4 regions of the Streptomyces nogalater genome follow, and region 2 is predicted to be linked to each of the others. Evidence: riboswitches for the same ligand, from Rfam matches in the RefSeq annotation. Region 2 holds a riboswitch; each other region holds the start of a gene.

Region 1 (7,631 bases), on a different contig from region 2:
GGGCGTGGCCACGACCCTGGTCCTCGGCATCGCCCCCCAGTACTTCCTGGACCTGGCCGGCCAGGCGGGAGTCTTCGTCCGCTGACCTCCACGTCCCACATGCCGCTGCCCGGCGCCCTTGCCCAGGGGGCCGGGCAGCGGCATGTGGTCGTTGGTCACCGATGCCTTGTGTGTGGCGGCAGGTCCGGAAGGGCGGGTTACCGAGTGATGACGCCGGAGAACGAGTGAACCTGTGGATAACTCCGAAGCTGTCGGTGCGGGCCCCTATCGTTGAGGGAACGGTCGTAAGACGACACACGGGGGACCGACGGGGGACAAGGCGATGGGCGTGATGGGCGGGATCAGCGAGATGACACAGGTGACCGAAGGGCCGGGCGCGGCCGACAGCGAGGCGTTGGCCACGCTGCACCGGGTCTTCGGATTCGACGCCTTCCGGGGCGAGCAGCAGGCGATCATCGAGCATGTGGTGGCGGGCGGCGACGCCGTCGTGCTCATGCCCACCGGCGGCGGAAAGTCGCTGTGCTACCAGATCCCCGCCCTGGTCAGACCGGGTACGGGCGTGGTGGTCTCCCCGCTGATCGCGCTGATGCAGGACCAGGTGGACGCCCTGCGCGCCCTCGGTGTCCGGGCCGGCTTCATGAACTCCACGCAGGACTTCGACGAGCGGCGCGTGGTCGAGGCCGAGTTCCTGGCGGGCGAACTGGACCTGCTCTATCTGGCACCGGAGCGACTGCGCCTGGACGCCACGCTGGACCTGCTCTCCCGCGGCAAGATCTCCGTCTTCGCGATCGACGAGGCGCACTGCGTCTCCCAGTGGGGCCACGACTTCCGCCCCGACTATCTCGCCCTGTCCCTGCTCGGCGAGCGCTGGCCGGACGTCCCGCGGATCGCCCTCACCGCCACGGCGACCCGCGCCACGCACGAGGAGATCACCCAGCGGCTGAACCTGCCGACGGCCCGGCACTTCGTCGCCAGCTTCGACCGGCCCAACATCCAGTACCGGATCGTGCCCAAGGCCGACCCCAAGAAGCAGCTCCTCGCCTTCCTGCGGGAGGAGCACCCGGGTGACGCCGGCATCGTCTACTGCCTGTCGCGGAACTCGGTCGAGCGCACGGCGGAGTTCCTGACCGCGAACGGCATCCAGGCGGTGCCGTACCACGCGGGCCTGGACGCGGCCACCCGCGCCGCGCACCAGTCCCGGTTCCTGCGGGAGGACGGCCTGGTCGTGGTCGCGACCATCGCCTTCGGCATGGGCATCGACAAGCCGGACGTGCGCTTCGTCGCCCATCTGGACCTGCCCAAGTCGATCGAGGGCTACTACCAGGAGACCGGCCGGGCGGGCCGCGACGGACTGCCGTCCACGGCGTGGATGGCGTACGGCCTGAACGACGTCATACAGCAGCGCAAGCTGATCCAGTCCGGCGAGGGCGACGAGGCGTTCCGCCGCCGCGCGGCCGCCCACCTCGACGCCATGCTCGCGCTGTGCGAGACCGCCCGGTGCCGCCGCGGCCAGTTGCTCGCCTACTTCGGGCAGGACGCCGACGCGGAGGCCTGCGGCAACTGCGACACCTGCCTCACCCCGCCGGAGACCTGGGACGGCACGGTCGCCGCGCAGAAGGTGCTGTCCACGGTGGTGCGGTTGCAGCGGGAGCGCGGGCAGAAGTTCGGCGCGGTGCAGATCGTGGACATCCTGCTCGGCAAGCGCACCGGCAAGGTGATCCAGTTCGACCACGACCAGCTGTCCGTCTTCGGTATCGGCCAGGACCTCACCGAGGGCGAGTGGCGGGGCGTCATCCGGCAGTTGCTGGCCCAGGGGCTGCTCGCGGTCGAGGGGGAGTACGGCACGCTGGTGCTCACCGAGGCGAGCGGCGCGGTGCTGCGCAGGGAGCGGGAGGTGCCGCTGCGCAAGGAGCCGAAGAAGCCGGCCGCCTCCCGGTCCCGGTCCGCCGGCGGCTCCGGCGGTGCCGGCAAGGCCAAGGCCGCCGCGGCCGAGCTGCCCGAGGCGCTGCTTCCCGCCTTCGAGGCCCTGCGGGCCTGGCGCGCCGAGGAGGCCCGGGAACAGGGTGTCCCGGCGTATGTCATCTTCCACGACGCGACCCTCCGGGAGATCGTGACCCGGTGGCCCGGCTCGGTGCGGGAGCTGGGCACGGTGAACGGCGTCGGCGAGAAGAAGCTGGCGACGTACGGCGAGGGCGTGCTCCGGGTGCTGGCCTCCCTGGACGGCGCCGCGCCGCCCGCCCCCGCCGGCGCACCGGAGGACGCCCACTGGCCCGAGCCGGCCGACGAGCCGGAGCCGGAGCCGGACTGGGTATAGCCCGCCCCGGCCGCCAGGACGCTCGGGACGAGCGCCGTCGGGACAGTGCCGTCAGGTGCCGTCAGGACAGTGCCGTCAGCCCGGGAGCGAAGGTGATCAGCAGCGGCAGCAGCGGCACCAGCGCGGCCACCGTCGTGGTCAGCGCCCGGTGCCGGCGCAGCAGCCGGGGCGGCGGTTCCAGCAGCCGGTCCACGCGCTCGCCCAGCAGCCGGCGGCTGGAGGCGCAGGAGAGCACGCCCCGGTGCTGGTTCAGCTCGATCAGGGCGAGCGCGGTGGTGAGGTGCCCGCAGCGCCGGGAGGCCGCGTCGTCGGCGGCCAGCTCGACCAGGCGGTGCGTCTGGTCGCAGAAGTGGGCGAAGAGCGGCACGCGCGGGAAGCCCGTGGCGAGCGCGGCGGACAGGTGCAGCAGCCAGTCGTGGTGGGCGCGGGCGTGTCCGCGTTCGTGGGTGAGGACGGCGTCGAGCTGGAGGTCGGTGAGGCGGTGCAGCGCCCCGGTGGTGACGACGAGCTGCGGCGGGTGCCCCGGCATCCACCAGGCGTCCGGGTACTCGTCCTCCAGCACCAGCATCGGTCCGCGCGGCGCCCGCAGACCCGGCGGCAGTTCGGGGGCGCGTTCGCGCAGCTGCGCCCGGGCCTGGCCCCGGCTGCGGCGGGCCTCGAACAGCTCGCGGGCCAGCATCGCCGTCGTCCAGGCGGCTCCGCAGGCCAGCAGCAGGGTGAGGGCGGTGGCCCACACGGGGGTGGTGGACAGGTCGTAGGCGGCGGTGACGGCGGGCGGCGCGGGGGCGAACACGCGGTCGCGGACGGTGTGGAAGACGGCCGCCGCGCCCAGGACCAGCGCGGTCAGACAGCACAGCAGGACGGTGGCGACCAGACACTGCCATACCCACAGCGCGACCACGGGTTCCCGTTCGGGCCAGGCCGCCCGGGTCAGCGCGCGGGGCGCCGGTACGGCGGCCGTCAGGCCGACGACGCTCAGCAGGAGCAGGCAGACGGTCATGCCGGGGCTCCGGTTCCTGGTCGGAAAGGTGTGCGGGTACGGGGTGGTGCGGGGGCACGCGTCGCACGGCCGCGCGGGGTGCGGACGCGTGTCCCTGTCAGTATGGCGAAGAAGGGCGGTGCGAGTCAGGTGCCGGTGGCGAACCGACCGGGTGTGACGGCGAAAGTCCAGGTGGGAGAGGGGAGTTCGGCGGGGCCGGAACAGGGTCCCGGCCCGGCGGCGTGCCGGACGCCGCCAGGGACGGCGCCCGGCAGACAGACAGGCCAACAGACAGGCGGGCGCGGACGGGCACGGTCACGGGCCGTCCGCGAGCCGCCCGTCGTACCAGTGCCTCAGTCCGCCACGACGCGGCCCGTGACCTCGCCCAGTCCGATCCGGTGGCCGTCCGGTCCGGGGGCCCAGGCCGACAGGGTCACCACGTCCCCGTCCTCCAGGAACGTCCGCTTGCCGTCCGGGAGTTCGAGGGGGTCACGACCGTTCCAGGTCAGCTCCAGCAGCGAGCCCCGCTGGTCCTCGGCCGGGCCGCTCACCGTGCCCGAGCCGTACAGGTCGCCGGTGCGCAGCGAGGCGCCGTTGACCGTCATATGGGCGAGCTGCTGGGCGGCGGTCCAGTACATGGTGGAGAACGGCGGTTCGGAGACCACCTGGCCGTTGACCGCGACGGAGATACGGAGGTCGTAGCCGCCGGGTTCGACGCCGGGGGCCGTGTCGTCCAGGTAGGGCAGCAGCGGGTGGGTGCGCTCCGGAGGGGCCAGGCGCGCGTGCTTCAGCGCCTCCAGCGGGGTGATCCACGCCGAGACCGAGGTGGCGAAGGACTTGCCGAGGAACGGGCCGAGCGGGACGTACTCCCAGGCCTGGATGTCCCGCGCGGACCAGTCGTTGAGCAGGCAGAGCCCGAAGACGTGCTCGCGGAAGTCGCCGAGCGCCACCGGGCGGCCCTGCCGGGACGGCACGCCCACGACGAAGCCGACCTCGGCCTCGATGTCCAGCCGGACCGACGGGCCGAAGACGGGCGCGGGGTCGGCGGGGCCCTTGCGCTGCCCGGCCGGCCGTACGACGTCCGTGCCGGAGACGACGACCGTGCCGGCGCGGCCGTGGTAACCGATCGGCAGGTGCTTCCAGTTGGGGGTGAGGCTGTCCTCGGCGTCCGGGCGGAAGATCCGGCCGACGTTGCGGGCGTGGTGTTCCGAGGCGTAGAAGTCGACGTAGTCCGCCACCTCGAAGGGCAGGTGCAGCGTCACCTCGGACAGGGGGTGGAACAGCGGCTCGACCGTCGGGCGGTGCGCCGGGTCGGTGACCCAGGAGGTGACGGCCCGCCGTATCTCCGACCAGGTGGCGCGGCCGGCGGCCAGCAGCGGGTTGAGGGTGGGGGCGGCGAGCAGCGCCTGGTGGGGCGAGCCGACCGCCGCCGCCGTGGCGCCCGCGTCGAGGACGTGGTTCCCGAGCCGGACGCCGATCCTCCGCTCCGTGCTGCCGGTGGGCGAGAACACGCCGTAGGGGAGGTTGTGCGGGCCGAAGGGGTCGCCCTCGGGGACGTCGAAGGGGGGCATGGGTGCTGCCTCACTCTCATCCGTGCCATGCATGGCGAAGCGTTCCATGGGGTCGGGCACACGTTACGGCCGACACGCCTGTCATGGGCAGTGGTCCCCGCGCCCGGGGGTTTGCTCGAAAGGGTGCTCGCCCGGGCCGTGACAGTCCGGTGGGTTTTCGCCACCGAGCCCTGCGCGGGCGGCACTTGGGGGCGGGCGGTACGGCGGGAGAGGGGAGCGAGGGATGAGTCGGCGGGGCCCGGGGTCCGTATTCTCTGGGCATGGCATCCACCCCGGCATATGCCCTCATCGCCACTGACCTGGACGGAACGCTGCTGCGCGGCGACGACACCGTCTCCGACCGGTCGCTCGCCGCGCTCGCGCGGGTGGCGCGGGCCGGGGCCCGGCACCTGGTGGTCACCGGCCGCCCTGCGCCACGGGTGCGGCCCCTGCTCACGCGCCTCGGCTGCACCTCACTGGCGGTGTGCGGGCAGGGCGCGCAGGTCTACGACGCCCGGGCGGGCCGGCTGCTGTGGTCGGTCCGGCTGGACCGGGAGCTGGCGGAGACCGCGCTCGGCAAGGTCGAGGCGGAGGTGGGGCAGGTGTACGCGGCGGTCGACCAGGACGGCGAGGACGGGCTCACGCTGATCGAGCCCGGCTACCGGATGCCGCATCCGACGCTGCCCGCGGTCCGGGTCGGCCGGCGCGCCGATCTGTGGGCCGAGCCCATCAGCAAGGTGCTGCTGCGTCACGCCGAGCTGTCCGACGACGAGCTGGCGGCCGTGGCGCGCTCGGCGGTGGGCTCGCTGGCGAGCGTCACCATGTCGGGGCCGGGCACCGTGGAGCTCCAGCCGAGCGGGGTGACGAAGGCGACCGGTCTGGCGCTGGCCGCCGAGCGGCTGGGGATCGGTGCCGAACGGGCCCTGGCCTTCGGTGACATGCCCAACGACATCCCGATGTTCCGCTGGGCGGCGCGCGGTGTGGCCATGGCCGGCGCACATCCCGAGCTGAAGGCGGTGGCCGACGAGGTCACGGTGTCGAACGAGGACGACGGGGTCGCCGTCGTCCTCGAAAGACTGTTCCCGGCCGCCTGACCGCGTCAGGGGCCGGGCGGCCGGTCCGGTCAGTAGGCGCCGAAGACGTTGTCGATCGAGCCGTACCGGTCCGCCGCGTAGTTGCAGGCGGCGGTGATGTTCGCGACCGGGTCGTAGATGTCGAAGGACGTTCCGGCGACGTGGTACGCGTTGAAGGTGGGGTCGATGACCTGGAGCAGGCCCTTGGACGGGATGCCCTTGGCCGCGTTGGAGTCCCAGAGGTTGATGGCCGACGGGTTGCCGGAGGACTCGCGGATGATGTTGCGGTGGATGCCGTTGTAGGTGCCCGGGATGTTCTTCTCGGCCATGATCGCGAGCGATTCGCGGATCCAGCCGTCGAGGTTGTCCGGGTATCCGGCGGGGGTGGTGGCCACCGCCGGGGCCGCGGTGGTGGCGGCGGACGCGCCGGTCGCGCCGATGAGCGGCAGGGCGAGGACGGCGGCGCCGGTGCAGGCGGCGGCGAGGGTGCGGACGAGGCGGGTGTTCCGGGTACGGCGGTGCTGAGCGGCAGCAGGCATCGAAAGTTCCTCTCCGGCGCCTGCGAGGTGAGCTGTCGGGTTCGGGCGGGGAGGTGCCCGGCCGTGCCCGGAAGGAGGCACGGCTTCACCCCGAGCCGTTCCGGTGCGGCGTATGCCGTCCGGCGCGGCGACTTACCTGGGTCCCCCGCTCCTGCCGTACGAATGAGTTCGTGAATGGGTTACGCGGGCGGCGGCAGGATTAGGCGTCCACCCGACGGCCCGGAACGTATGCGAGAGCACATGTCGGGAACAAGTACCGGATTCATACAAGGCGCCATTTGGTCTTGATCGATGTCGTTTGAGGGGCTTGATCCTTTGCGAATGCCAATCCTCAACTCGCCGACGGGGCAAGGCGTGGCGGGGGCGTGGCGGGCGGCGCGGGCGAGCTGGGGCGAGTGACCCAATTCACGAAATGGCAAAAGACTTCAAATCGGACATGGGGGATTAGGGCTATTCAGGCCTGAAGTCCGAGTAGTGGTGGAACCCGGAGTGGGGCGCGCGTCGTTGCCCTGGAGGCCGACGGGGGAGGGGTGAGGGTGAGGAAGGTGTGGAGAGGTCGCGACACGGCATCCGGATTACCGTTAAGTCGATATATGTCCCTTATTACCGTGTGATCAAAACCATGCCGGTCATGGTCCGATACCACCCGGGCTGGACCGGTGGGCGCTATCGGTGATCGAAACAGGACCGGATACGCTGACTTGAGTGATGGCAGCGACCTATCGACAAACCGTGTAATCGCCAGCAGACACCAGCAGACAGGAGACCCCTCGTGACCGTCGTCGGGCCGTTCGGGCTGAGCGTGCGGGACCAGGCTCTCGAAGCCGATGTCCAGGCCGGATTGGCGGCTGTCGAGGAAGGCTTGCTCGATGCCACCAAGAGCGAGGTCCCGTTCATCACCGAGGCCGCGCAGCACCTCGTGCGGGCCGGCGGGAAACGATTCCGGCCACTGCTCGTGATGCTCGCCGCCCAGTTCGGCGACCCGTACGCGCCGGGCGTCGTGCCGTCGGCCGTGGTCGTGGAGCTGACCCACCTGGCCACGCTCTACCACGACGACGTCATGGACGAGGCGGCCGTACGGCGCGGAGTGGACAGCGCCAACACCCGCTGGGGCAACTCCGTCGCGGTCCTCACCGGCGACTTCCTCTTCGCCCGCGCCTCCCAGATCCTCGCCGA
Region 2 (7,631 bases):
GTGCGGCCGGTGAGTTCCTTCGTGGCGCCGGTGAAGGAGAACTCGGCCTCCTGGTCACCGGTGATGACCTCCGGCTCCACCCCGAGGATGTCCAGCACCCCGCGCGTGAAGTCCTCGCGGTTCTCGGCGTCCCGGGAGGCGGAGGTGGCGACGAAGCGGACCCGTTCGGCCCCGTGCTCCTTGATGATCCCGGCGTACTCGCGGCAGGCGGCGAAGGTGCGCTCCAGCGCCTCGGGGGCGAGCCGGCCGGTGCGGTCGACGCCCTGGCCGAGCCGTACGATCGTCATCCGGCGGTCCAGCTCGGTCAGTTCCCCCGTCGCCGGGTCGGCGTCGGCGACCAGCAGCCGGATGGAGTTCGTCCCGCAGTCGACGGCGGCCACACGGGTCACTTGGCGTCCCCCTCGGTGGTGGTGTCGACCGTCACGCACGCGCCCTTGCGCCACCACTCCGGCAGCATCGCCAGGGCCTCGTCGCCGAGCGGGTTCACGCCCGGTCCGGCGGCCAGCGAGTGGGCGACGAGGACGTGCAGGCACTTCACCCGATCGGGCATGCCGCCCGCGCTCGGGAAGCCCTGGAGGACCTCGATCTCGTCCCGGCGCCGGATGTAGTCCTCGTGCGCGGCCCGGTAGGCGGCGGCCAGCTCCGGGTCGCGCTGGAGCCGCTCGGTCATCTCCTTCATCACGCCGTCCGCCTCCAGCGTGCCGATGGCGGAGGACGCCTTGGGGCACGTCAGGTAGTACAGCGTCGGGAAGGGGGTGCCGTCGGGCAGGCGCGGCGCCGTCTCCACGACGTCCGGCTGACCGCACGGGCAGCGGTGCGCGATGGCCCGAAGGCCCCGCGGCGGGCGGCCCAGCTGCTGCTTGAAGGCCTCTACGTCCGCGTCGGTGGGCTCGGTGCGCGGAGTGGGCGACGGAGGGGTTTCCATGGCTGGCTGTCGGAGACTTTCTGTCGGTTCACTGGTCGGAGGCGTCGGACTTGTCGACGCCGTCCCAGACGTTCGCGTACCAGGGCCGGCGGGCGGCCCCGAGGTCGGCGCGGGACTGCTTGGCCGCGCCGGGGTCGACGACCACGTACCCGGTCTCGCCGGGCCGTACGTAGTGCAGCCGGCGGCGGATCTGCTGCTCGGCGTAGGCGTCGTCCTGCCAGCGCGCCTTGAGGTCCCGCAGCTGTTCCACCCGCTCGCGGGCCTGCTGCTGCCGGCGCTGGAGGTCGGCGATCTCCGCGCGCTGGGAGACGTACTGCCGCATCGGGTAGGCGAGGGCGACGACCATCGTGCACAGCACCAGTGCGAGCAGCGCCGCGCGGCCGGTGAGCCGGGAGCGGCGGGCCTGCCGTCTGGTCTGGGAGCGGTAGACACGGGCCGCGGTCTGCTCGCCGAGCAGCCTGATCCTGGTCGCGGTGGAGAACCGGTCACGGTCCTTCACGCCCATCTTCCCCGCCTCCCGTCACACGCGCGTACGTCCCCGGACACGGTACGGGACCGGGTGCGGGGACGTACGTACGACTGGCTAGGACGTTAGCCCGGGCAGGCGCTCAGCCCTTGAAGCGCGGGAAGGCGCTGCGGCCGGCGTACACCGCGGCGTCGTCGAGGATCTCCTCGATGCGCAGCAGCTGGTTGTACTTGGCGACGCGCTCGGAGCGGGCCGGGGCGCCGGTCTTGATCTGGCCGCAGTTGGTGGCGACGGCCAGGTCGGCGATGGTGACGTCCTCGGTCTCGCCGGAGCGGTGGGACATCATGCACTTGTAGCCGTTGCGCTGGGCCAGCTCGACGGCGTCCAGGGTCTCGGTCAGCGAGCCGATCTGGTTGACCTTGACCAGCAGGGCGTTGGCGGCGCCCTCCTCGATGCCCTTGGCCAGGCGCTCCGGGTTGGTCACGAACAGGTCGTCGCCGACCAGCTGGACCTTGTCGCCGAGCTTGGCGGTGATGGTCTTCCAGCCCTCCCAGTCGTCCTCGAAGAGCGGGTCCTCGATGGAGACCAGCGGGTACGCCTCGACCAGCTCGGCGTAGTACTCGGTCATCTCGGAGGCGGTGCGGTTCTTGCCCTCGAAGACGTACGAGCCGTCCTTGTAGAACTCGGACGCGGCGACGTCGAGCGCCAGGGCGATCTGCTCGCCGGGGGTGTAGCCGGCCTCCTTGATCGCCTCCAGGATGAGGTCGAGGGCCTCACGGTTGGAGCCGAGGTTCGGGGCGAAGCCGCCCTCGTCGCCGAGGCCGGTGGACAGGCCCTTGTTCTTCAGGACCTTCTTCAGGGTGTGGTAGACCTCGGCACCCCAGCGCAGGGCCTCGGAGAAGGACTCCGCGCCGATCGGGGCGATCATGAACTCCTGGATGTCCACGTTGGAGTCGGCGTGCGAGCCGCCGTTCAGGATGTTCATCATCGGCACCGGCAGCAGGTGCGCGTTCGGGCCGCCCAGGTAGCGGAAGAGCGGCAGGTCGCTGGCCTCGGAGGCGGCGTGGGCGACGGCGAGCGAGACACCGAGGATGGCGTTGGCGCCGAGGGAGCCCTTGTTGTCGGTGGCGTCCAGGTCGAACATGGCCTGGTCGATCAGGCGCTGCTCGGTGGCGTCGTAGCCGACCAGCTCGGGGCCGATCTGCTCGATGACGGCGAGGACGGCCTTCTCGACGCCCTTGCCCTGGTAACGGTTCGGGTCACCGTCGCGCAGCTCGATGGCCTCGAAGGCGCCGGTCGAGGCGCCGGACGGCACGGCGGCACGACCCGTGCTGCCGTCGTCGAGGCCGACCTCGACCTCGACCGTGGGGTTGCCTCGGGAGTCCAGGATTTCCCGGGCTACGACGACGTCGATGGACGGCACGAGCATCTCCTTCTTGGATGTGACGCTGGAAGTGCGGGGCTGGTGTGCCTTGCGACTAGAGCCTAACCGTCCCGGGCCGCTCGGCCGGCGACCGACCGCCCCGTGGACAGAGCGACCGTACCGTTTGTTTCCATTCGAAACAAAGGGGTCCCGGCCGGTTCCGGGCGAAGGGGCGCCGGGCGGACGCGGAAAAACCCCGTCCCGGCGCGTACGGGGGAACACGCGCCGGGACGGGGAGCCCCTGGGGGACGGGGGTGGCCCGCACGGCCCTTCGGTGAGCGGCCGGCCTGTGCGGGCCTCGCAGCCTCCCGTGGGCCCGCCGGGATGTGCGGGCCGCCGGGCCGGGGGCCGGGGGGTTACTTCAGGTGGAGCTGCTGGCCCGGGTAGATCAGGTCGGCGTCCTGGACGATGTCCTTGTTCAGCTCGAACAGCTTCTGCCAGCCGCCGGCGACCTTGTGCCGCGCGGCGACGGTGCTGAGCGTGTCGCCCTCGACCACCTTGTACTCGCCGTCGCCCTTCTGGACCTTCTTGCCGGTCGGGGTGGTGACGGTCTTGCCCGCGCTCTTGGACGTGGAGGCGGCCGGGCGCTCGGCGGAGCGGGAGGCGGCCTGCTGGTCGGTGGAGCGGGTGGTGGTGCCCGAGTCCTGGGTGGACGGGGAGGAGGGGGTGGAGGGGGTGGACGGCGCGGGGGCGCTCGGGGCCGAGCCGTTGTACGGGGTGCCCGACAGGCCTGTGCCGCACACCGGCCAGGCGCCCTTGCCCTGCGAGGCGAGGACCTTCTCGGCGACGGCTATCTGCTGGGACTTGCTCGCCTTGTCGGCGGTGGAGGCGTACTGCGTGCCGCCGTACGCGGCCCAGGTGGAGGCGGAGAACTGCAGACCGCCGTAGTAGCCGTTGCCGGTGTTGATGGACCAGTTGCCGCCGGACTCGCACTGGGCGACCGCGTCCCACTGGGAGGCGGTGGCGGCGGAGGCGTTGCCGGCCGCCATCAGCGGGGCGGCGACGGCGGCGCCGGTGACACCGGCGAGCGTGACGGCGCGGACGGCCTTGGACGGACGACGGTGCTTGCCCTTGCCGGTAAACAGCATGGATCGATTCCCCTCACCGACGCCTGCGAGGTGAGCTGTCGGGTTCGGGCCGGTTGAGTTGCCCGGCCGCGTCCGCTTTCGCGTGACACGGCTTCACCCCCAGCCGGTCCCAGCCTCAACTGCTGGGCCCGGCACTTACCTTGGGTCCCCCGCTCCTGCCTACGGCGCTTGACGCGACGACTGTTCCCGGACGACCGCCGGCAGGATTCGGCGTGGCGGATACCGGGGCTCGTGGTGACGAGCGGCCTCGACCGTAGACAGGTGATCGCCGGAATTTCAAAGACGATCAGGGCTTCTGAGACTCATCCCACACTTTCGCCAAACCGGACATTCAGGCGTTAAGTAGGGCGCCAAGTCCCGCTACTTTGCGCCCGTTTCGCCCTGGACATCCAGGGTCTGACCGGCGGCGATGTGATTCGGGTCGGCGCCGATGGCCTTCTTGTTGCCGGCGTACAGCGCGCGCCATCCGCCGTCGACGTCAAGGGAGTCGGCGATGGAGGACAGCGAGTCGCCCTGGCGGACGGTGTAGGTGTCCGGTTCACGGGACGCGTGACGGCCGGACGAGGCGTCGTGCTGACCGTTTGTCACGCTTTCGTCCGCGCTCGGGCCCCGGTGGCGCCCGCCGGTGCCGACGGCGCCGGTGTCGACCAGGCTCCAAGACCCGGCCGCCTGCTGCGGGTTGCCCACGGTCCCGACGTCCGGCGTGGCCGTCGGGAAGCCGCCCGGGCCCTGCGAACCGCCGATGTCGGGCGTGGGGGACTTGTCGGACTCGGGGGTGTCGGTCCCGGCGGAACCGGGGGTCTCGCCGGTGCCCTTGCCCGTTTCCCTGTCCGCGTCTTCGCCGGCGGCCTTGTCCGCGCCCTTGTCGCCCTTGTCGCCGTTGTCGCCCTTGACGTCCTTGTTGCCCTTGTCCTGCTTGGTGGACGGCGTGCCGGTCGGCTCCGCGGAGGAGCCGGATCCCGGGTCGGCAGTGGAGCCGGTGGAGGGCGACGCGTCCGGCGAGCCGGACGGGGTGGAGGTCCCGGGGGTCGCGGACGTGCCGGAGTCGCCGGCCGGTCCGGACGAGTCCTCGGAACCGCCGGTGTCACCGGAGCCGCCGACGCCCGTGTCGACGTCCACGGACCCCGAGTTCCGCGTCAGGCCGGACAGCAGGGCGCAGGTGGCCCAGGGGGCGGTGCCCCGGTCGGCCAGGATCTTCTCGGCGACGGCGATCTGCTGCTGACGGCTGGCCTGGTCGGCGCTGGTCGCGTACTGGCCGCCGCCGTACTTGTCCCAGTCCTCCTGCGAGATCTGCAGGCCGCCGTAGTAACCGCTTCCGTTGTCCGCGCTCCAGGAGCCGCCGCTCTCGCACTCGGCCACCTTGTCCCACGTGGTGCCGTCGGCCGCGTTGGCGCTCGCGGCGCCGAGCAGCGGGATGGCGATGGCGGAGCCGGTCACTCCGGCCGCGACGAGGAGGGCCGGAGCCTGGCGGGGGCGACGGTGTCGACCGTTCCCGGAGAGCATGCAGAAGCCTTTCGAGCGACAGCAGGACCGGCGCGGCGGTCGGAGCCGCTCGCCGCGCTGATGGGTGAACGTATCGGCAGACGATCACTTGTCACAAGTTCATGCCGCACAGATCACGTGAAGATCACAGAGTTGAGAAAGTGTCAGGTTTCTCTGGAGAGGCTGTGTTCAGGCGGTCGGCGTGAACTTCACCGGCAGGGTGCGCAGGCCGCGCATGATGAGCCCGCCGCGCCAGCGCAGGTCGGCCGGATCGGCGGCGAGCCGCAGGTCGGGCAGGCGGTTGAACAGGGCGGCCAGCGCGGTCTGACCCTCCAGCCGGGCGAGCGGCGCGCCCAGGCAGTAGTGGATGCCGTGGCCGTAACCGAGGTGCTGGTTGTCGCGGCGGGCGAGGTCCAGCACATCCGGGTCGGCGAACCGCTCCGGGTCCCGGTCGGCGGCGGCGAGGACGACGAGCACCGGGTCGCCCTGCGCTATGCCCTGCCCGCCGATGGTCAGCGGTTCGGTGGCGAACCGCCAGGTGGCCAGCTCCACCGGGCCGTCGAAGCGCAGGAGTTCCTCCACGCCCGTCTCCAGCAGGTCGCGTTCGCCGCGGGCCAGGGAGTCCTGCAGCCGGGCGCGCTGGCCGGGGTGGGTGAGCAGGGCGTAGGTGCCGTTGCCGATGAGGTTGACGGTCGTCTCGAAGCCGGCGAACAGCAGGATGAAGGCCATGGCGGCGGCCTCGTTCTCGGTGAGGTGCTCACCGTGGTCGGAGGCGCGGATGAGACCGGAGATCAGGTCCTCGCCGGGCGCGGGCGTGGCGGACAGCGCCTCGCGCTTCTTGTGGATCAGCTCGGCGAGGTAGCCGCGCATCTTCTTCACGGACCGCGCGACCCCTCCCCTCGGTCCTCCCCCGTGCCGGATCATCATGCCCGCCCAGTCCCGGAAGTCGTCCTGGTCCTCGCGCGGGACGCCGAGCAGGTCGCAGATGGCGTAGATGGGCAGCGGGAAGGCGAACTCATGGATGAGGTCGGCGGAGCCGGTCTTCGCGAACCGGTCGATGAGCTGGTCGGTCAGCTCCCGCACCCGGGGGGCGAACTCGGCGACCCGGCGCGGGGTGAACGCCTTGCTGACCAGCCTGCGCAGCCGGGTGTGGTCCGGCGGGTCGATGTTCAGCAGATGCGTCATCAGCTCGGCCTTGCGCTCGCCGGGGATGCCGGTCTTGCCCTTGGCGTGCGCGGGCTCGTCGTGGTGGGCCGGGTTCTTGCTCAGCCGCGGGTCGGCCAGGGCCTGCCGGGCGTCGGCGTACCGGGTGACCAGCCATGCCTCCACCCCGCTCGGCAGCCGCGTGCGGTGCACGGGGGCGTGCTCGCGCAGCCAGGCGTAGGCGGGGTAGGGGTCGGCGGCGAACTCCCACGTGAAGAGGGCGGGGGCCGGCTGGTCGGGGTGGTGCTGGTCGCTCACACCTCGACCGTATCCGCCCCGGCACCCACCTCGCCGATCGCCTTGGGGGGTGGCGGGATGGTCCGGGTCGGCGGACACCTTGCGGGGCGACTTCGGAGCGGCGGGACAGCCGGGGCGACGGACACCTTGCGGAGCGCCTTCGGAGCGGCGGGACAGCCGGGGCGACGGACACCTTGCGGAGCGCCTTCGGAGCGGCGGGACAGCCAGGACGGCGGGCGCCTCGGGGAGCGCCTTCGGGACGGGGGGCGACCCGGGGTGGCGGGTCGGTGGATCGGCCGGGCTCGTCGTACCGGTGGTGTACCTGCTCGTCCTCGCCGTGCCGGTCGCGCGGGGGGCCGGGGCGTTGGGCGTCGGGCGTAGGGGTTGCCGGTTCGCCGGCTCCGGGTGCCCGTGGCCTGCTTCGGGGACACTTCCGCTTTTCCGCCCCGCCGTACTGGGGCGGGAGGGATCCCGAGGTGCCGGTGGGTGATCCGCCTATCCCTCGTCCTCCTCCGCGTCACCGGCCGCGCGCGCCGCCTCGCCGGCCTTGATCGCGTCCCGGTACACCCGGGCCGCCGCCCGCAGCGCCGCCTCCGGATCGACGCCGTCCGCCTCGGCGCCGACCGCGAGCGCCAGCAGTTCGTACCCGATGCCCTCGCCGCGGGGCAGGGGCACCTCCAGGCCCGCCGTACGGACGCGGGAGGCGAGCTTGGCGGCCAGGGCCAGGCCGGGCTGGCCGAGCGGGACGCCTTCCGTGACCGAGGTGCGCCGCTTCTCGTCGGCTTTCACGCGCAGCCACTGCGCCCT
Region 3 (7,631 bases), on a different contig from region 2:
GACGCCATGGCGGCGGTCTACGACACGATGCGCTACGTCAGCTGCGACGTGGCGACCTACTGCCTGGGGCAGGCCGCCGCCTCGGCCGCGGTGCTGCTCGCGGCCGGCACTCCGGGCAAGCGGTTCACGCTGCCCGGCGCCCGGGTCGTGCTCGAACAGCCGGCCCTGCCCGAGCCGGTGCGCGGCCGGCCCAGCGACCTGTTCATCCAGGCCGAGGAGCTGACCCGGATCCGCGCCACCCTGGAGGAGATGCTCGTCCGGCACACGGGGCGCACGGCCGCGCAGGTCCACGAGGACCTGGAGCGTGACCTGATCCTGGACGCCCCCGGGGCGCTGGCGTACGGTCTGGTCGACGGCATCGTGCCCAGCCGCCGGGACACGCCCGGCGCACCGGACGCGAGGTGAGCCGCCCATGCTGCCGGACCTGCCACCGCTGCCCGCCCTGACCCGCGCCGAGGGCGAGTTGATCGATCGTTACCTGGAGGCCGTCGACCTGCTCGGCCGCGTCAATCCGGCCCGGCACGGAACCACCTACGGCGGGTTGCGCGCCGCCCAGGCGCTGGTGCGCAAGGCGGCAGAGCTGCGGGACGCGCTCGCGCTGATGCACCAGCGGGGCGAGACGGAGCTGCACGGGGACACGCTGGCACGGGCGCTGCGGGTGCTCGACGGCGAGCGCCGGGCCGCTCGCGTCGCGCTCCCGCCGGAAAGCGTCGGCTGAGGCGGACACCCCGCCCGGCCGGCGGCGCCGACGCGTCGACACGCGTCGTTCGGACCGGAGTTGAAACGGCCCGAACGACGTACCGCCGACCGGTGTACATCCCGATCGTTTTCCGGGCCTCCCGAGTTGCGCAACGCACGGGTCCGGGAATCGCCGGCGAGGGCATCGCCCCAGGTCCGGGGCTACGCCGATGATCTGACGGGGCCTCGAACAGAGCACTGTCCACCCGAACGGGTGAGTGGTGAGGAACACCACAAATCCCCGATTCCGTTGGGATTTTCAGACAGTTGTGAGCCAAGATCCCTGTCTGACGACAAGCCCCCGCCACCGCGGCGGGGCGATCCGGGCGGACGCCGAGTCCTGCCGCCGCCCGGATGACCGGTCGACGGAAGTGGATCGGCAGGAGTGGAGGACCCAAGCAAGGCGGGTTCGCCGGAACGGAAGTCCAGTCGTCCGACACAGGGTCGGGCGGGGGCGGAGGTTCCGGGCGGCCCTTGGGGTGAAGCCGTGGCAACGCGGCCGGGCTACTTCGCCAGCCCGAATCCGACAGGTCATCCTTCACAGGCGGCTGACGAAGGGTTGCGCATGACTGCGCTCAATCGAGTCCCGTCGCTGATGGCCCGGGCCGGTACGGCCTCGGCTCTCACCCTCGCCGCCGTGGGCGGCTCGATCGCGGTACCCGGTCTCGCCACCGACGCCTCCGCCGCGACGATCGCGTCGAAGGCACTCAAGGTCGCGGCCTCCAAGAAGGGCGCCCCATACCGGTGGGGCGCCACCGGACCGAACAGATTCGACTGCTCGGGGCTGACGCTGTACTCGTTCAAGAAGGCCGGCAAGAAGCTGCCGCGCACCGCCGCGCAGCAGTACAACAAGTCGCGCCACATCTCCGCCCGCAACCGCAAGGTCGGCGACCTGGTCTTCTTCCACTCGGGTTCCAGCGTCTACCACGTCGGCATCTACGCCGGCCACAACAAGATCTGGCACGCCCCGAAGACCGGGGACGTGGTGAAGCTCCAGAAGATCTGGACCAAGAGCGTCTGGTACGGCCGGGTCGGCTGACCCGCCCACGGCTGGGAGCGGCTCCGACAGCAGGGCCGCTCCAGCGCGCCGCGAGCGGCCCCTTGGACCTCCTGTGGCCCTCGGCGGCCCGGGGCCGACCACGACCACCTCGTGGCCCGCGCGGGCACCGGGCCACCGGCGCGCCGGCCTCCCCGAGGGCGGTCTCGTCCGGGGTCAGACGGGCAGGCTCGGGTCCGGAGGACAGGCTCGGGTCCGAGGGCTCGGCGAACCGCCACGGCCGCCTTCCGGGGCAGGCGGGCAGGCAGGCAGAGGCCCGGGGGCCCAGGGGCCGAGTGGCTGCCCGGTGGTCCGTCGGGACTGCCTGCCTCCGGCGGGGGCGCGCCCGGGCGAACGCCTGGCGGGTCCGCGCGGGGCCGCACGAAGCCTGCGCCCGACCGGCCGCACGGAGGCTGAAGGGCGCGCCCCGGGGAACGCCTGGCGGGTCGACGCGGGGCCGTCCGCAGCCGGGCCGGTCGCCCACCGCCCGCACAGGGACCGAACGGTCGCCCGGCACGCCGACACGGCTGTGTCCCGGGAAGAGCGGAAGCGTGGGAAACCCGAGCCCGCGAGCCTGCCCGGCACACAAGCCGGCTTCACCCCGGCGCCGGCAGGCGGGTGCGGACCCCGGCGAGTGACTCACGAGTCGGTGTGGAACCGCCCGAGGCCGAGCCACTCCGGCCGGCCGCATGGGGCGGCACTCGCTCAGTGGCCCCTCGCCCCCGCACACCCCGCCCCGGCCGACGCGCTCCCAACCCGCCCCGGCACGGTGCCTCGGCCCCGTGCCATAGAGAGGGGACGCATCCGCCCGTCAATGCCCTCCCCCGCACGGCCTCGCCGCCGTCAGGCCGGAAACGGGACTCCCCCAGGCGTCAGCCCGCCGGAGTCTCCGGTGGCCGGCCTGTGGGGAGGGGTGCCGTTGGCAGGGACCAGGGGAGTTCGATGGAGACCGTCTTGCCGCCCTCGTTGGTCGGGCGGACCCGGAGGCGGCCGCCGCACTCCGCGGTGAGCCAGCGGATGATCACCATGCCGCGCCCATTGTCCTGCTGGACCGCGGCGGGCAGTCTCTTCGGAAAGCGGGGATGGCTGTCCGTGACGCCGATGCGCAACTGTTCGTCATGGTGCAGCGCGATGTCGACAGTGAAGGTGGGTGACTGGCCGAAGGTGTGCTGTACGGCGTTGGTGGCGAGTTCGGACACGATGAGCCGGACGGTGTCGGCCGTCTCGGTGTCCGACGGCAGGCCCCACTCCGCGAGGGTGCCCACGACATAGGAGCGCGCGGCCGAGACCGAGGCGGGATCGCTCGGCAGAGTGACGGAGGCTTCCAGATGGTCTGCCATGGCGACGTCGTCCCTTTCCCAACGGGACCGCGGTCCGCCATACAGCGGTGGGTTCGAGTACGGTCCCGGACTGGTGCTTGTCCGTCAGACTGCCATCACCGGGACGGTCACGGGGGGCGATCCACCAAGATATGCATATATCTGTCGCTCGAAGCGGTGAACTCTGCGACGCGAGACCGTATAGGGGCGGTCCGGACGGAGTAAGGAGGAGCCCATGCAGAACGGTCCCGCGGTACGCCGCCGCAAGCTGGGCGCCGAACTGCGCACGCTGCGCACCGGCGCCGGGCTGACCAGTGGTGAGGCGGCCCGGCTGGTCGGCTGGCACCAGTCGAAGGTGAGCCGTATCGAGACCGGCGCCAGCGGCGTGAAACCGGCCGATTTACGGTTGCTGCTGGACGCCTACGGGGTGCGGGACAGGCATCTGCGCGAGTTGCTGCTGATACTGGCGGGGTCGGAGGAGACGAGCGGCCGGCACCGCTGGTGGCACGCCTACCGGGGCGTACTGCCGCCCACCTACCGCGATTTCATCAGCCTGGAGTCACAGGCGAGCGCGATGCGCACCCTGGAGACCACGGTGGTGCCCGGTCTGTTGCAGACCGCCGAGTACGCCCGCGCGGTGACCCGGGCCGCCGTGAAGGACCTGGACGAGGACCGCCTGGACACCCTGGTGGAGGTGCGGCTGGCCCGGCAGGACGTGCTGCGGTCGGATCCGCCGCTGGCGCTGAGCGCCGTACTGGACGAGGCGGTGCTGCGCCGCGAGGTGGGCGGTCCCGGGGTGATGGCCCGGCAGCGCCGGCGGCTGATGGAGGCCGCCCGCCTGCCGCAGGTACGGCTCCAGGTGCTGCCCTTCACGGCGGGGGCGCATATCGGCCTCACCGGGCCTTTCGTTATCTTCTCATTTCCGAGCACTGCTGATCTGGACGTGGTTGTTCTCGACCAGTTGACGAGTAGCCTCTACCTGGAACGGAAAGAAGACCTCATGGCCTACTCCGAGGCCTTCAGCACCCTTCAGTTCCACGCCCTTTCCCCCGAGGACTCGTTGGACTACATCGCCGGGATAGGTGACGGCGCGTAAGGAGGCACCATGTCAGCTCTGCCTCGGAACGTCCCTGCCAGTACCGATCTGCACGAGGTGCGCTGGCTGCGCAGCAGCCGCAGCACGGGCGCGAACAACTGCGTGGAGACGGCACGGCCGCGCTCCGGCCCCGCGGCCGGACTGCTCGCCGTGCGCGACTCGAAGGACCCCGCAGGACCCGCCCTGCTCTTCTCCCCGGAGAGCTGGACGGGCTTTGTCAGCGCCCTCTGACCACCCTCTGACCAACCCCCGACCGACCCCCGACCAACTTCTGTCCGCTCTCTGATCGGATTCGTTCAGTCTTTCGTCGTTTCGTGTGATGCACGGCCGTGTCACGCCGACTCATGGTCGCGTCTCGCCGATGACGCGTACAGCGCGTTCGATCTCGGCCCCGGAGAGATCCGCGCGGGCGGTCAGCCTCAGCCGTGAGATGCCGTCGGGCACGGAAGGAGGACGGAAACAGCCCACGGCCAGACCCGCCGAACGGCAGTCGGCCGCCCAGCGCACCGCCCGCTCCGGGGACGGAGCCCGCACGGAGACCACCGCGGCGTCCGGACGTACCGCCTCCAGACCCGCGGCGGTCAGCCGTGCGTGCAGTTCCGCGGCCACCTCGCGGGCGCGTGCCGCCCGTTCCGGCTCGCGCTCCAGCAGCCGCAGCGCCGCCAGCGCGGCACCGGCCGCCGCCGGCGCCAGGCCCGTGTCGAAGATGAACGTCCGGGCCGCGTTCACCAGGTGGTCGATCACCCGCGCCGGGCCCAGCACCACGCCGCCCTGACTGCCGAGCGACTTGGACAGGGTGGCCGTGACCACCACGTCGTCGGCGCCCGCGAGCCCGGCCGCGTACGGCGCGCCCCGGCCGCCGTCGCCCAGCACGCCGAGGCCGTGGGCGTCGTCCACCACCAGTCCCGCTCCGTACTCCCGGCAGGCGGCGGCCAGGTCGGCCAGCGGGGCGCGGTCCCCGTCGACCGAGAAGACCGTGTCCGAGACCACGATCGCCGCGCCCTCGCGCGTGCCCAGGGCCTTGCGCACCGCCTCGGGATCGGCGTGCCCGACGACCTGGGTCTCGCCCCGGGCGAGCCGGCAGCCGTCGATGAGGGAGGCGTGGTTGCCCGCGTCGGAGACGATCAGCGAGCCGTGCGGACCGAGTGTGGTGACCGCGGCCAGGTTCGCGGCGTACCCGGAGGAGAACACCAGGGCCGCCTCGAACCCGCAGAACGCGGCGAGCGCGCGCTCCAGTGCGGCGTGCAACTCGGTGCTGCCGGTGACCAGCCGGGAGCCGGTGGAGCCGCCGCCCCAGCGCCGGGCGGCCTCGGCGGCCCCCTCGGTGACCTCGGGATGGCGGGACAGACCCAGGTAGTCGTTGCTCGCCAGGTCCAGCAGCGGCGAGTCGGCGGGGCGCGGGCGCAGGGTGCGCACGAGTCCGGCGCGGCGGCGCGCCTCGGCCTGCTCGTCGATCCAGCCGAACGCCATGGGTCCTCCGGTGCTTTTGTAGGTATCGAACAGACCCTAGCCGCAGGGTCGGCCGCCCAGGGTGTGGCGATACCCACACGATCAGCGGGCTCTGTTGTGCCAAGTCTCCTTGGCCGGGAGCGGTCCCGTAGGACAGGATCGTGGCTCATGGACCTGCTGAACACGCTGGTGGACAAGGGGCTTCGGCGCGAGCTGCCGACGCGCGAGGAAGCGCTCGCCGTGCTGGCCACCTCCGATGACGACCTGCTCGACGTGGTGACCGCGGCCGGAAAGGTGCGCCGGCACTGGTTCGGGCGACGGGTGAAACTCAACTATCTGGTCAACCTCAAGTCGGGGCTGTGCCCCGAGGACTGCTCGTACTGCTCCCAGCGGCTGGGCTCCAAGGCCGACATCCTGAAGTACACCTGGCTCAAGCCGGACGAGGCGTCCCAGGCCGCCGCCGCGGGCCTCGCGGGCGGGGCCAAGCGGGTGTGTCTGGTGGCCAGCGGGCGCGGCCCGACCGACCGGGACGTGGACCGGGTCTCGGAGACCATCAAGGCGATCAAGGAGCAGAACGAGGACGTCGAGGTGTGCGCCTGCCTCGGCCTGCTCTCCGACGGCCAGGCCGAGCGGCTGCGCGCGGCGGGCGCGGACGCCTACAACCACAACCTCAACACCTCGGAGTCCACCTACGGGGACATCACCACCACCCACACGTACGCCGACCGGGTGGACACGGTGCGGAAGGCGCACGCGGCCGGTCTGTCCGCCTGCTCGGGTCTCATCGCCGGCATGGGCGAGAGCGACGAGGACCTGGTGGACGTGGTGTTCTCGCTGCGCGAGCTGGACCCGGACTCGGTGCCGGTGAACTTCCTGATCCCGTTCGAGGGCACTCCGCTGGCCAAGGAGTGGAACCTCACCCCGCAGCGCTGTCTGCGGATCCTGGCGATGGTCCGGTTCGTCTGCCCGGACGTGGAGGTGCGTATCGCGGGCGGCCGCGAGGTCCATCTGCGCAGCATGCAGCCGCTGGCGCTGCACCTGGCCAACTCCATCTTCCTCGGCGACTACCTGACCAGCGAGGGCCAGGCAGGCAAGGCCGACCTGGAGATGATCGCGGACGCCGGCTTCGAGGTGGAGGGCGCCGGGGAGGTGACCCTGCCGGAGCACCGGGCCGACGCCGCGCACGGCTGCGGCTCGCACGCAAAGGCGGGCTGCGGGTCGCAGGCGGAGGCGGGGTGCGGCTCGCACGCCGGGGCGGACTGCGGGTCGCACGCGGGCGGCGGGGTGTGCGGCACGGCGAGCGTGCCGGCCTCGGCGGCCGAGCCGCGCACCGACCTCGTCGCCGTCCGCCGCCGGGGTGCCGGCACGGACCTCGCGCCCAATGCCTGAGCCGGGCGTCGCGGAGCTGCTGGAGCTGGACCGGCGGCATGTGTGGCATCCCTACGGTCCGATGCCCGGCCGGGTGGACCCGCTCGTCGTGGAGTCGGCGAGCGGGGTCCGGCTGCGGCTGGCGGACGGTTCCGGCGAGCTGGTCGACGGCATGTCGTCGTGGTGGTCGGCCATCCACGGCTACAACCACCCGGTCCTCAACGAGGCCGCACGCGAGCAGCTGGGCCGGATGAGCCATGTGATGTTCGGCGGGCTCACGCACGAGCCCGCCGTCCGGCTCGCGAAGCTCCTGGTCGACCTGTCGCCGGACGGCCTGGAGCATGTCTTCCTGGCCGACTCGGGGTCCGTGTCGGTCGAGGTCGCGGTGAAGATGTGTCTGCAGTACTGGCGTTCGCTCGGCCGGCCGGCCAAGCGGCGGCTGCTGACCTGGCGGGGCGGCTACCACGGTGACACCTGGCAGCCGATGTCGGTGTGCGACCCCGAGGGCGGGATGCACGAGCTGTGGACCGGCGTGCTGCCGCGCCAGGTGTTCGCGGACCCGCCGCCGGCCGCGTACGAGGAGTCGTACGCCGAGCACCTGCGGGAGCTGATCGCCCGGCACGCC
Region 4 (7,631 bases), on a different contig from region 2:
CCCTCGACGGCTACCTGGACGACACCGGCCCCGAACGGCTCCTGCTGTCCGGCCCGGCCGACTTCGACCGGGTCGACGGGGTACGGGCCTCCGTCGACGCCCTCCTCGTCGGGGCCGGCACGATCCGCGCCGACAACCCCCGCCTGCTGGTCAACTCCGCCGAGCGGCGCGCGGCCCGGCGTGCGGCGGGCCGCCCGGAGTACCCGCTGAAGGTCACCGTCACCGGCTCCGGCGACCTCGACCCGGCGGCGAACTTCTGGCACACCGGCGGCGACAAGCTCGTCTACGCCACCGACCGGGGCGCCGTACGGGCCGCCCGCCTCCTCGGGGACACCGCCGATGTCGTCCCGCTCGGCCCCGCCCTGGACTGGCGGGCCCTGCTGGAGCATCTGCACGAGGTGCGCGGGGTGCGGCGCCTGATGGTGGAGGGCGGTGGCACGGTCCACACCCAGCTGCTCCAGCAGGGCCTGGCCGATGAACTCCAGCTGGTCCTCGCCCCGCTGTTCGTCGGCGATCCGGCGGCCCCGCGGCTGTTCGGGCCGGGCGCCTACCAAGGGGGGCGCCTGCGCCTGCTGGAAACCCGCCGGATCGAGGACGTCGTCCTCACGCGCTACGCGCCCACGGCGCCCGGCTCCGGTACGGCCGCCACCGCCGCCGACCGCCACTGGCTGCGCACCGCCTGTGAACTGGCCGCCCTGTGCCCGCCTTCCCGGACGGCGTTCAGCGTGGGCGCGGTCGTGGTCGCCGCCGACGGCACGGAACTGGCCCGGGGACACTCGCGCGAGGGCGGTGACCCGGTGGTGCACGCGGAGGAGGCGGCGCTGGCGAAGACCGACCCGGCCGACCCGCGGCTGCCCGGCGCCACGGTGTACTCCAGCCTGGAGCCGTGCGCCCGCCGTGCCTCCCGGCCGGCGCCGTGTGCCGAGCTGATCCTGCGGGCGGGGGTGCGCCGGGTGGTCACCGCCTGGCGGGAGCCGGACACGTTCGTCGAGGCGGCCGACGGGACGGGCGTACTGAGGGCGGCGGGGGCACGGGTCGTCGTACTGCCGGAGCTGGAGAATCTCGCGAAGGCACCGAATGCCCATCTGCCGGGCTGAGGGCCGCCCGTCCTGACTGAGACCGTCCCGGGCGCGCATACACCCAGGGCCCGGAATCCTTGGGATTCCGGGCCCTGGGCCTTCAGTAGCGGGGACAGGATTTGAACCTGCGACCTCTGGGTTATGAGCCCAGCGAGCTACCGAGCTGCTCCACCCCGCGTCGTTGTGACTCCAGTGTACGCCATGTGCGGGATGGTTCGCACACCGGTTTCCGCGGCCCCCGTGACGGGCCTCCCCCCGGGCGGTCACGCCCAGGCGGTCGCGGGTGTCACACAAGGTGATCGGGCGAGCGCGCACACATAACAACTGAGTCACCATCAAATCCCGGGTGACTGCTGACGGCTTCTGAGCGCCGGTCAACTTGTCCGGCTTGACGGGATAGTTGCTGATAACTCCACCGGTAAAAACGTTAATGATCAAGGGGACCGGCTTGGAAAGTGACTGTCAGGTCTATTAACGTTCGATAACGCAGCGCGGTCGTCCCAGCCGTCACAAGAGGCGGCTCCGTGCGCACGCGCCGAATCCCGCGAGGGAACCGGGGAACCACCACCTTGGGGTGAATCACGCGGATACCGCCGTGTACTCACGCGAGTCCACGACCGGATATACGCGCGTAGGAGACCTTCCTGCTCCGAACCCGTCAGCTAACCCGGTAGGCGGAGGAAGGAAAGGAGTACGCCCGCGTGGCGTCCAACCGGCCTGGCCCCGAAGCCCCGTCCATACCGGCACAGCACGAGCCCGAACCCGAGACCTTCGGCTACGGCGCCTACCGCGCCGACGAGGGCCCCTGGGAGGAGTGGAACCCCACCGAGGACACCGTCGCCCCGGTCCGCGGCCGGCACCGGGTCGCCAAGCAGCGCGGCGGTTTCGCGCGCAGCTCCACCGTCCTCGGCGTCGGTGTCATGGCCGCGGTCGGCGCGGGCGGCATGGCCAGCGCCAACACCGGCAAGCCGCCGGTCTCCCTCTCCATGCCGGACCTGCCCTCGGTCGGCTCCCTCTTCCAGGACGGCTCCGGTGACGACCGGCCCGCCGAGGCCGCCGCGGCCCCCACGCTCGCCACCGTCGCCGTGGCCTCCGACACGGGCCAGGACAGCGCCGACGCGGGCGAGGTGCTGCGCAACCGGATCATGGCGCAGGCCGAGCAGCAGCAGGGCCAGGCCGACAGCAGGGCCGCCGCGGCCGCGCTCGCCGCCGCCGAGAAGCAGACTGCCGACGCCGCCGCCAAGGCCGAACAGGAGGCCGCCGCCAAGGCCGCCGCCGCCAAGGAGAAGGCGGAGGCCGAGGCCGAGAAGGCGGCCGAGGAGAAGCGGCTGGCCGAGCTGGCCAAGCAGTACGCGCTGCCCACCTCCTCGTACACGATCACCTCGATGTTCGGGCAGGCCGGCTCGATGTGGTCCTCCGGCCACCACACCGGCCTGGACTTCGCCGCCCCCACCGGCACCCTGATCAAGGCCGTGCACAGCGGCACGATCACCGAGGCGGGCTGGGCCGGCGCCTACGGCTACCGCACCGTCCTGACCCTGGACGACGGCACCGAGCTGTGGTTCTGCCACCAGTCCTCGATCAGTGTCTCGGCCGGCCAGAAGGTCACCACCGGCGAGGTCATCGGCCGCGTCGGCGCCACCGGCAACGTCACCGGCCCGCACCTGCACTTCGAGGTCCACCCCGGCGGCGCGCCCGCCGGCATCGACCCGATGGCGTGGCTGCGCGACAAGGGCCTCACCCCCTGACGGTTCCCGCGGAAAGCCCCGACGGTTCTCCGGAAGGCCCTGGCGGTTCTTCCGGAAAGCGGGAATCCTGCGCCGTCGGAGGGATGCGATCGGCCCCCGCCGGCGTTGGCACGTCGTATGACGACACTTCGTAAACTCGGCTCCTCCGACCTTGAGGTCTTCCCGCTCTCCCTGGGCGGCAACGTCTTCGGCTGGACCGCCGACGAGCAGACCTCCTTCGCCGTCCTCGACGCCTACACCGCGGCCGGCGGCAACTTCGTCGACACCGCCGACGTGTACTCGGCCTGGGCCGAGGGCAACAAGGGCGGCGAGTCCGAGACCCTCCTCGGCAAGTGGCTCCAGGCCCGCGGCAACCGCTCGGACGTGGTCGTCGCGACGAAGGTCAGCCAGCACCCCGAGTTCCAGGGCCTGTCCGCCGCCAACATCAAGGCCGCCGCCGACGCCTCGCTGCGCCGCCTGGGCACCGACTACATCGACCTCTACTACACCCACTTCGACCAGCCCGAGGTGCCGGTCGAGGAGATCATCGGCGCGCTGGACGAGCTGGTGAAGGCCGGCAAGGTCCGGCACATCGCCGCCTCCAACATCAGCGCCGAGCGCCTGCGCGCGTCGCTGGAGTTCTCCGACCGCGAGGGCCTGGCCCGCTACGTCGCCGTCCAGCCGCACTACAACCTGGTCTCCCGCGACACCTACGAGGGCCCGCTCCAGGAACTCGCCGCCGCCGAGGGCCTGTCCGCCGTCCCGTACTTCTCGCTCGCCTCGGGCTTCCTGACCGGCAAGTACCGGCCCGGCGCGACGGTGGACAGCGCCCGCGCCGACCGGGCGCAGGAGTACGCGGCCTCCGAGCGCGGCCAGAAGGTCCTGGCGGCCCTGGACGAGGTCGCCGCCGCCCACGAGGCCCCGGTCGCCACGGTCGCCCTGGCCTGGCTGGCCGCCCAGCCGACGGTCACCGCCCCGATCGCCTCCGCCCGCACGCCCGAGCAGCTTCCGGCGCTGCTCGGCGTGGCGGAGCTGAAGCTGACGAACGCGGAGGTCGCGAAGCTGACGCAGGCCTCGGCCTAGTCCGCTCCACGGCGGTGCCGGCCCTCCGTACGGGCCCCTGCGATCAGGTGCGGTACGGGTTGTACGACGGGTTGTACGACGGGTAGGGCGCCGCCGGGTAGCCGTACGGCGCCGCCGGCCGGTACACCGGGGCCGGAGCGGCGGCCCGGCTCGCGTACTCCAGCGCCGGCCGGGCCACGTGCCGCCGCCGCCACAGCTCCTCCAGCAGTTCCCGCTCCCGTACGGTGAAGTCCGCCCCGGCCCTGCCCGCACGCCCGCGCTGCCGCAGGAAGGCGAGCGAGGTGGCGTACCCCTCGTAGCGGGCCACCTCCCGGGCCGCCGGACGGCCGTGGTGGTGCCGGGCGTAGTCCCGGGCCATCCGGCGCGCCCGCATCGACCCCAGCGCGAACGGCTCGCCCGGCCCCAGCCACCCGGCCAGCACATACGCCGGCAGCTCCGCCCGTACGGTGCGCAGCTCCCGCTGCCGGGTCCAGACCGCGAGCCAGGTCACCAGCCCGAACACGGGCACCATGAAGCCGCCGTAGACGGCGAAGAACCCGTACTGCCCGAAGGTGGCCGAGCCGTTCCAGAAGGCGTGCATGCCCATCGCGAGCAGCAGTCCGCACACCGGCAGCAGGACCCGCCGGACGGGCCGGCGCTCGGCGGACAGCGCGGCGATGCCGAAGCCGATGCCGGTCAGCACGGTGAACAGGGGGTGCGCGAACGGGGACATCACGATGCGCACGAAGAAGGTGGCGGCGGTGACGGAGGCGATGCCCCGGTCACCGGTGAGCTGGTCGGTCCCGAAGGCCGTACCCAGGTAGAGGATGTTCTCGGTGAACGCGAACCCGGTGGCGGTGATCCCCGCGATCACCACGCCGTCCACGATCCCGGTGAAGTCGCGTCTGCGGAAGAGGAAGACCAGCAGGACGGCCGCGGCCTTCGCGGACTCCTCCACGACCGGCGCTATCACCGTGGCGCCGAGGGTGTCGGCGCTCGCCGGGTCGGCGGTGGAGGTGGCGATCCACTCGGTGGCGAAGCTGTTGGCCACGATGGCTATCAGCGCCGCCGCGCAGGCTCCCCAGGCGAAGGAGAACACCAGGTTCCGCCAGGGGCCCGGCTCCACCCGGTCCAGCCACCGGAAGGCGGCGATCAGCCAGGGCACCGGCAGCACGGCCAGCCCGAGCCCGACGAGGAACCCGTCCGTGCCGGTCTGCCGCCGCACGAGGGCGAGGATGACCAGCCCGGACAGCGCCAGCAGCGTGCTCGGCGCCCCGTACCGCACCCACCTGCGCTGCCACCAGTGAGGGTGGCGGAGCACACCGTCGCCGGGGCTCGGGGGACGGGTCGGGAACGGAGGACTGATGGCCACGGCATCGACCCTAACGGTGACGGCACGAGGGGCTGAGCGGATTATCGGCCCGGACGGTTCGCCCGTGGGCCTTCCGGTCGGCTATCCGTCCTGGCGGTGCGGTACGCGTCGGAACAGCAGATCGTTCACGACGTGTCCCTTGTCCAGTCCCTGCCCCTCGAAACGGGTCAGCGGCCGGAACTCCGGGCGTGGCGCGAAGCCGCCGTCCGGCTGGGTGTTCTCGAAGTCGGGGTGCGCGGTGAGCACGTCCAGCATCTGCTCGGCGTACGGCTCCCAGTCCGTGGCGCAGTGCAGCAGCGCGCCGGGCTTCAGCCGGGTCGCGGCGAGCGTCAGGAACTCGGGCTGGATGAGCCGCCGCTTGTGGTGCCGCTTCTTGGGCCACGGGTCGGGGAAGTAGACGCGCAGCCCGTCCAGCGAGTCAGGGCGGAGCATCTCCCGCAGCAGGATGATCGCGTCGCCGTTGCCCACCCGGACGTTGGTCAGGCCGCCCCGGTCGGCGAGGCCCAGCAGATTGCCCTGGCCCGGGGTGTGCACGTCGACGGCGAGGATGTTGGTGTCCGGGTCGCCCGCGGCCATCCGCGCGGTGGCCTCGCCCATCCCGAACCCGATCTCCAGGACCACGGGACGGTCGTTCCCGAACAGCTCGGCCGGGTCGATCACCCGCTGCCCGTCGATGTCCAGCCCCCACTTGGGCCACAGCCGCCGCAAGGCGTCCGCCTGCCCGGCCGTCACCCGGCTGCGCCGCGGCTGGAAACTCCGGATGCGCCGCTCGAAGTGCGAACCGGCGGGGTCCGCCCTGGGCCCGTCGGGGAAGCGCGGTGCGCCCTTGGCCCGGGCGGGCCGGACGGGGTCACCGGGGGTGGGCGGGGTGGCGGGGGAGTTCAGGGAGTCAGACACAGTAAGCCCGATTTTACGGGTCCGGTTCCCCGGCCCGGGGCGGTCACCGCGGCGCCCGGAGCATGGCCAGCGCCCGGCGCCCGATCTCGCGTCCGATGGGCAGCGAGGCGGTGGCCGCGGGCGAGGGCGCGTTCAGCACGTGCACGGCCCGCGCGCCCTCCCGGATCAGGAAGTCGTCCACCAGCGTCCCGTCCCGCAGCACCGCCTGCGCCCGCACCCCGGCCGGGGCCGGCACCAGGTCCCCGGCCTGCACATCGGGCAGCAGTCTGCGCACCGCCTCCAGGAACGCCCCCTTGGACACCGAGCGGCGCAGCTCACCCGCCCCGTACCGCCAGTGCCGCCGGGCGATCGCCCAGGAGCCGGGCCAGGCCAGGGTCCCGGCCAGCTCACGGGGTCGTACGACCCCCCAGCCGTACCCCTCGCGGGCCAGCGCCGGCACCGCGTTGGGGCCGATGTGCACGCCGCCGTCGACGCCTCGGGTCAGATGCACGCCGAGGAACGGGAACGCCGGGTCCGGCACCGGATACACCAGGCCCCGCACCAGCTCGGGCCGGGCCAGCTCGTAGTACTCCCCACGGAACGGCACGATCCGCATCCCGGGCTCGTCCCCGGTCAGCCGGGCCACCTCGTCGCAGCGCAGCCCGGCGCAGTTGACCAGCACGCGCCCGCGGACCACCTCCCCGGCCGCGGTGAGCACGGCCACGCCCCGCTCCGGCCGCCGGTCCACCCGGACGACCCGCGCGCCGTAGCGGATCTCCGCCCCGGAGGCGCGGGCCAGCTCCCGGGCGACGGCCGCGTAGTCGCACACGCCGGTGGTGCCGACGTGTATCGCGGCCAGGCCGCGCACCCGAGGTTCGTACGCGGCGATCTGCGCCGGCCCCAGCTCCCGCACCGGGATGCCGTTCTCCCGGCCCCGCTGCACGAGCGCGTGCAGCCGCGGCAGCTCGGCGCGCTCGGTGGCGACGATCAGCTTGCCGGTCACGGCGTGCGCGATGCCGTACTCGGCGCAGAACTTCACCATCTCGGCGGCGCCCCGCACCGCGAACCGCGCCTTGAGGGAGCCCGGGCGGTAGTAGATCCCGCTGTGGATGACCCCGCTGTTGCGTCCCGTCTGGTGCCGGGCGGGCCCGTCCTCCTTCTCCAGCACGGTCACGCGGGTGCCCGGCGCCGCCCGGGTGATCGCGTACGCCGTCGACAGCCCGACGATCCCCCCGCCGACCACGAGCACATCACAGTCGTACGCCCCGCCCAGCACCGAGCACCACCTCCACTCCCGATAGTGCACTGCGCCACTGACAGCGGCTTCAAACGCGCTCCGGAGGGTGCGGCGCCGTATCGATACGCGGCTGCGCCGCGTGGGCGCGGGGAACCCCCGGCAACCCGCCGCCGCGAGACGACGGCAACCCGGCGGACGCCGAAGCGCGCGGCCCTGCGCCTGAGCCATCCGTCGGAAGCGGCGCGGCCCTACGCCGGTGCCATCAGCAGCGGCCGGGC

What was found. Region 2 has a riboswitch for cyclic di-AMP ahead of ABD350_RS20975 (transglycosylase family protein). Riboswitches for the same ligand answer to the same signal wherever they lie in the genome.
Region 1: another riboswitch for cyclic di-AMP. It lies ahead of ABD350_RS11485 (transglycosylase SLT domain-containing protein); the one in region 2 lies ahead of ABD350_RS20975 (transglycosylase family protein).
Region 3: another riboswitch for cyclic di-AMP. It lies ahead of ABD350_RS27285 (C40 family peptidase); the one in region 2 lies ahead of ABD350_RS20975 (transglycosylase family protein).
Region 4: another riboswitch for cyclic di-AMP. It lies ahead of ABD350_RS23310 (M23 family metallopeptidase); the one in region 2 lies ahead of ABD350_RS20975 (transglycosylase family protein).

The regions. Positions count from the first base shown of each region.
Region 1 covers NZ_BAAASM010000013.1:44,178-51,808, reverse strand. The annotation lists gene nuoN (NADH-quinone oxidoreductase subunit NuoN) at 1-85, shown strand, start outside; gene recQ (DNA helicase RecQ) at 323-2,314, shown strand; gene ABD350_RS11500 (M56 family metallopeptidase) at 2,376-3,314, opposite strand; gene fahA (fumarylacetoacetase) at 3,647-4,864, opposite strand; gene ABD350_RS11490 (HAD family hydrolase) at 5,125-5,937, shown strand; gene ABD350_RS11485 (transglycosylase SLT domain-containing protein) at 5,967-6,455, opposite strand; cyclic di-AMP (ydaO/yuaA leader) riboswitch at 6,458-6,638, opposite strand; gene ABD350_RS11480 (polyprenyl synthetase family protein) at 7,228-7,631, shown strand, end outside.
Region 2 covers NZ_BAAASM010000031.1:81,392-89,022, reverse strand. The annotation lists gene ABD350_RS20995 (Ppx/GppA phosphatase family protein) at 1-389, opposite strand, end outside; gene ABD350_RS20990 (DUF501 domain-containing protein) at 386-925, opposite strand; gene ABD350_RS20985 (FtsB family cell division protein) at 954-1,430, opposite strand; gene eno (phosphopyruvate hydratase) at 1,534-2,814, opposite strand; gene ABD350_RS20975 (transglycosylase family protein) at 3,171-3,902, opposite strand; cyclic di-AMP (ydaO/yuaA leader) riboswitch at 3,908-4,079, opposite strand; gene ABD350_RS20970 (transglycosylase family protein) at 4,263-5,405, opposite strand; gene ABD350_RS20965 (cytochrome P450 family protein) at 5,574-6,845, opposite strand; gene ABD350_RS20960 (nucleoside triphosphate pyrophosphohydrolase) at 7,320-7,631, opposite strand, start outside.
Region 3 covers NZ_BAAASM010000043.1:58,307-65,937, reverse strand. The annotation lists gene ABD350_RS27295 (ATP-dependent Clp protease proteolytic subunit) at 1-405, shown strand, start outside; gene ABD350_RS27290 (hypothetical protein) at 413-718, shown strand; cyclic di-AMP (ydaO/yuaA leader) riboswitch at 1,159-1,300, shown strand; gene ABD350_RS27285 (C40 family peptidase) at 1,304-1,777, shown strand; gene ABD350_RS27280 (ATP-binding protein) at 2,647-3,114, opposite strand; gene ABD350_RS27275 (helix-turn-helix domain-containing protein) at 3,329-4,189, shown strand; gene ABD350_RS27270 (DUF397 domain-containing protein) at 4,199-4,420, shown strand; gene ABD350_RS27265 (8-amino-7-oxononanoate synthase) at 4,532-5,659, opposite strand; gene bioB (biotin synthase BioB) at 5,807-7,027, shown strand; gene ABD350_RS27255 (adenosylmethionine--8-amino-7-oxononanoate transaminase) at 7,020-7,631, shown strand, end outside.
Region 4 covers NZ_BAAASM010000035.1:45,269-52,899, forward strand. The annotation lists gene ABD350_RS23300 (dihydrofolate reductase family protein) at 1-1,097, shown strand, start outside; tRNA gene ABD350_RS23305 (tRNA-Met) at 1,184-1,257, opposite strand; cyclic di-AMP (ydaO/yuaA leader) riboswitch at 1,603-1,771, shown strand; gene ABD350_RS23310 (M23 family metallopeptidase) at 1,781-2,827, shown strand; gene ABD350_RS23315 (aldo/keto reductase) at 2,945-3,889, shown strand; gene ABD350_RS23320 (PrsW family intramembrane metalloprotease) at 3,933-5,240, opposite strand; gene trmB (tRNA (guanosine(46)-N7)-methyltransferase TrmB) at 5,322-6,137, opposite strand; gene lhgO (L-2-hydroxyglutarate oxidase) at 6,181-7,392, opposite strand; gene ABD350_RS23335 (NsdA family TPR-like regulatory protein) at 7,602-7,631, opposite strand, start outside.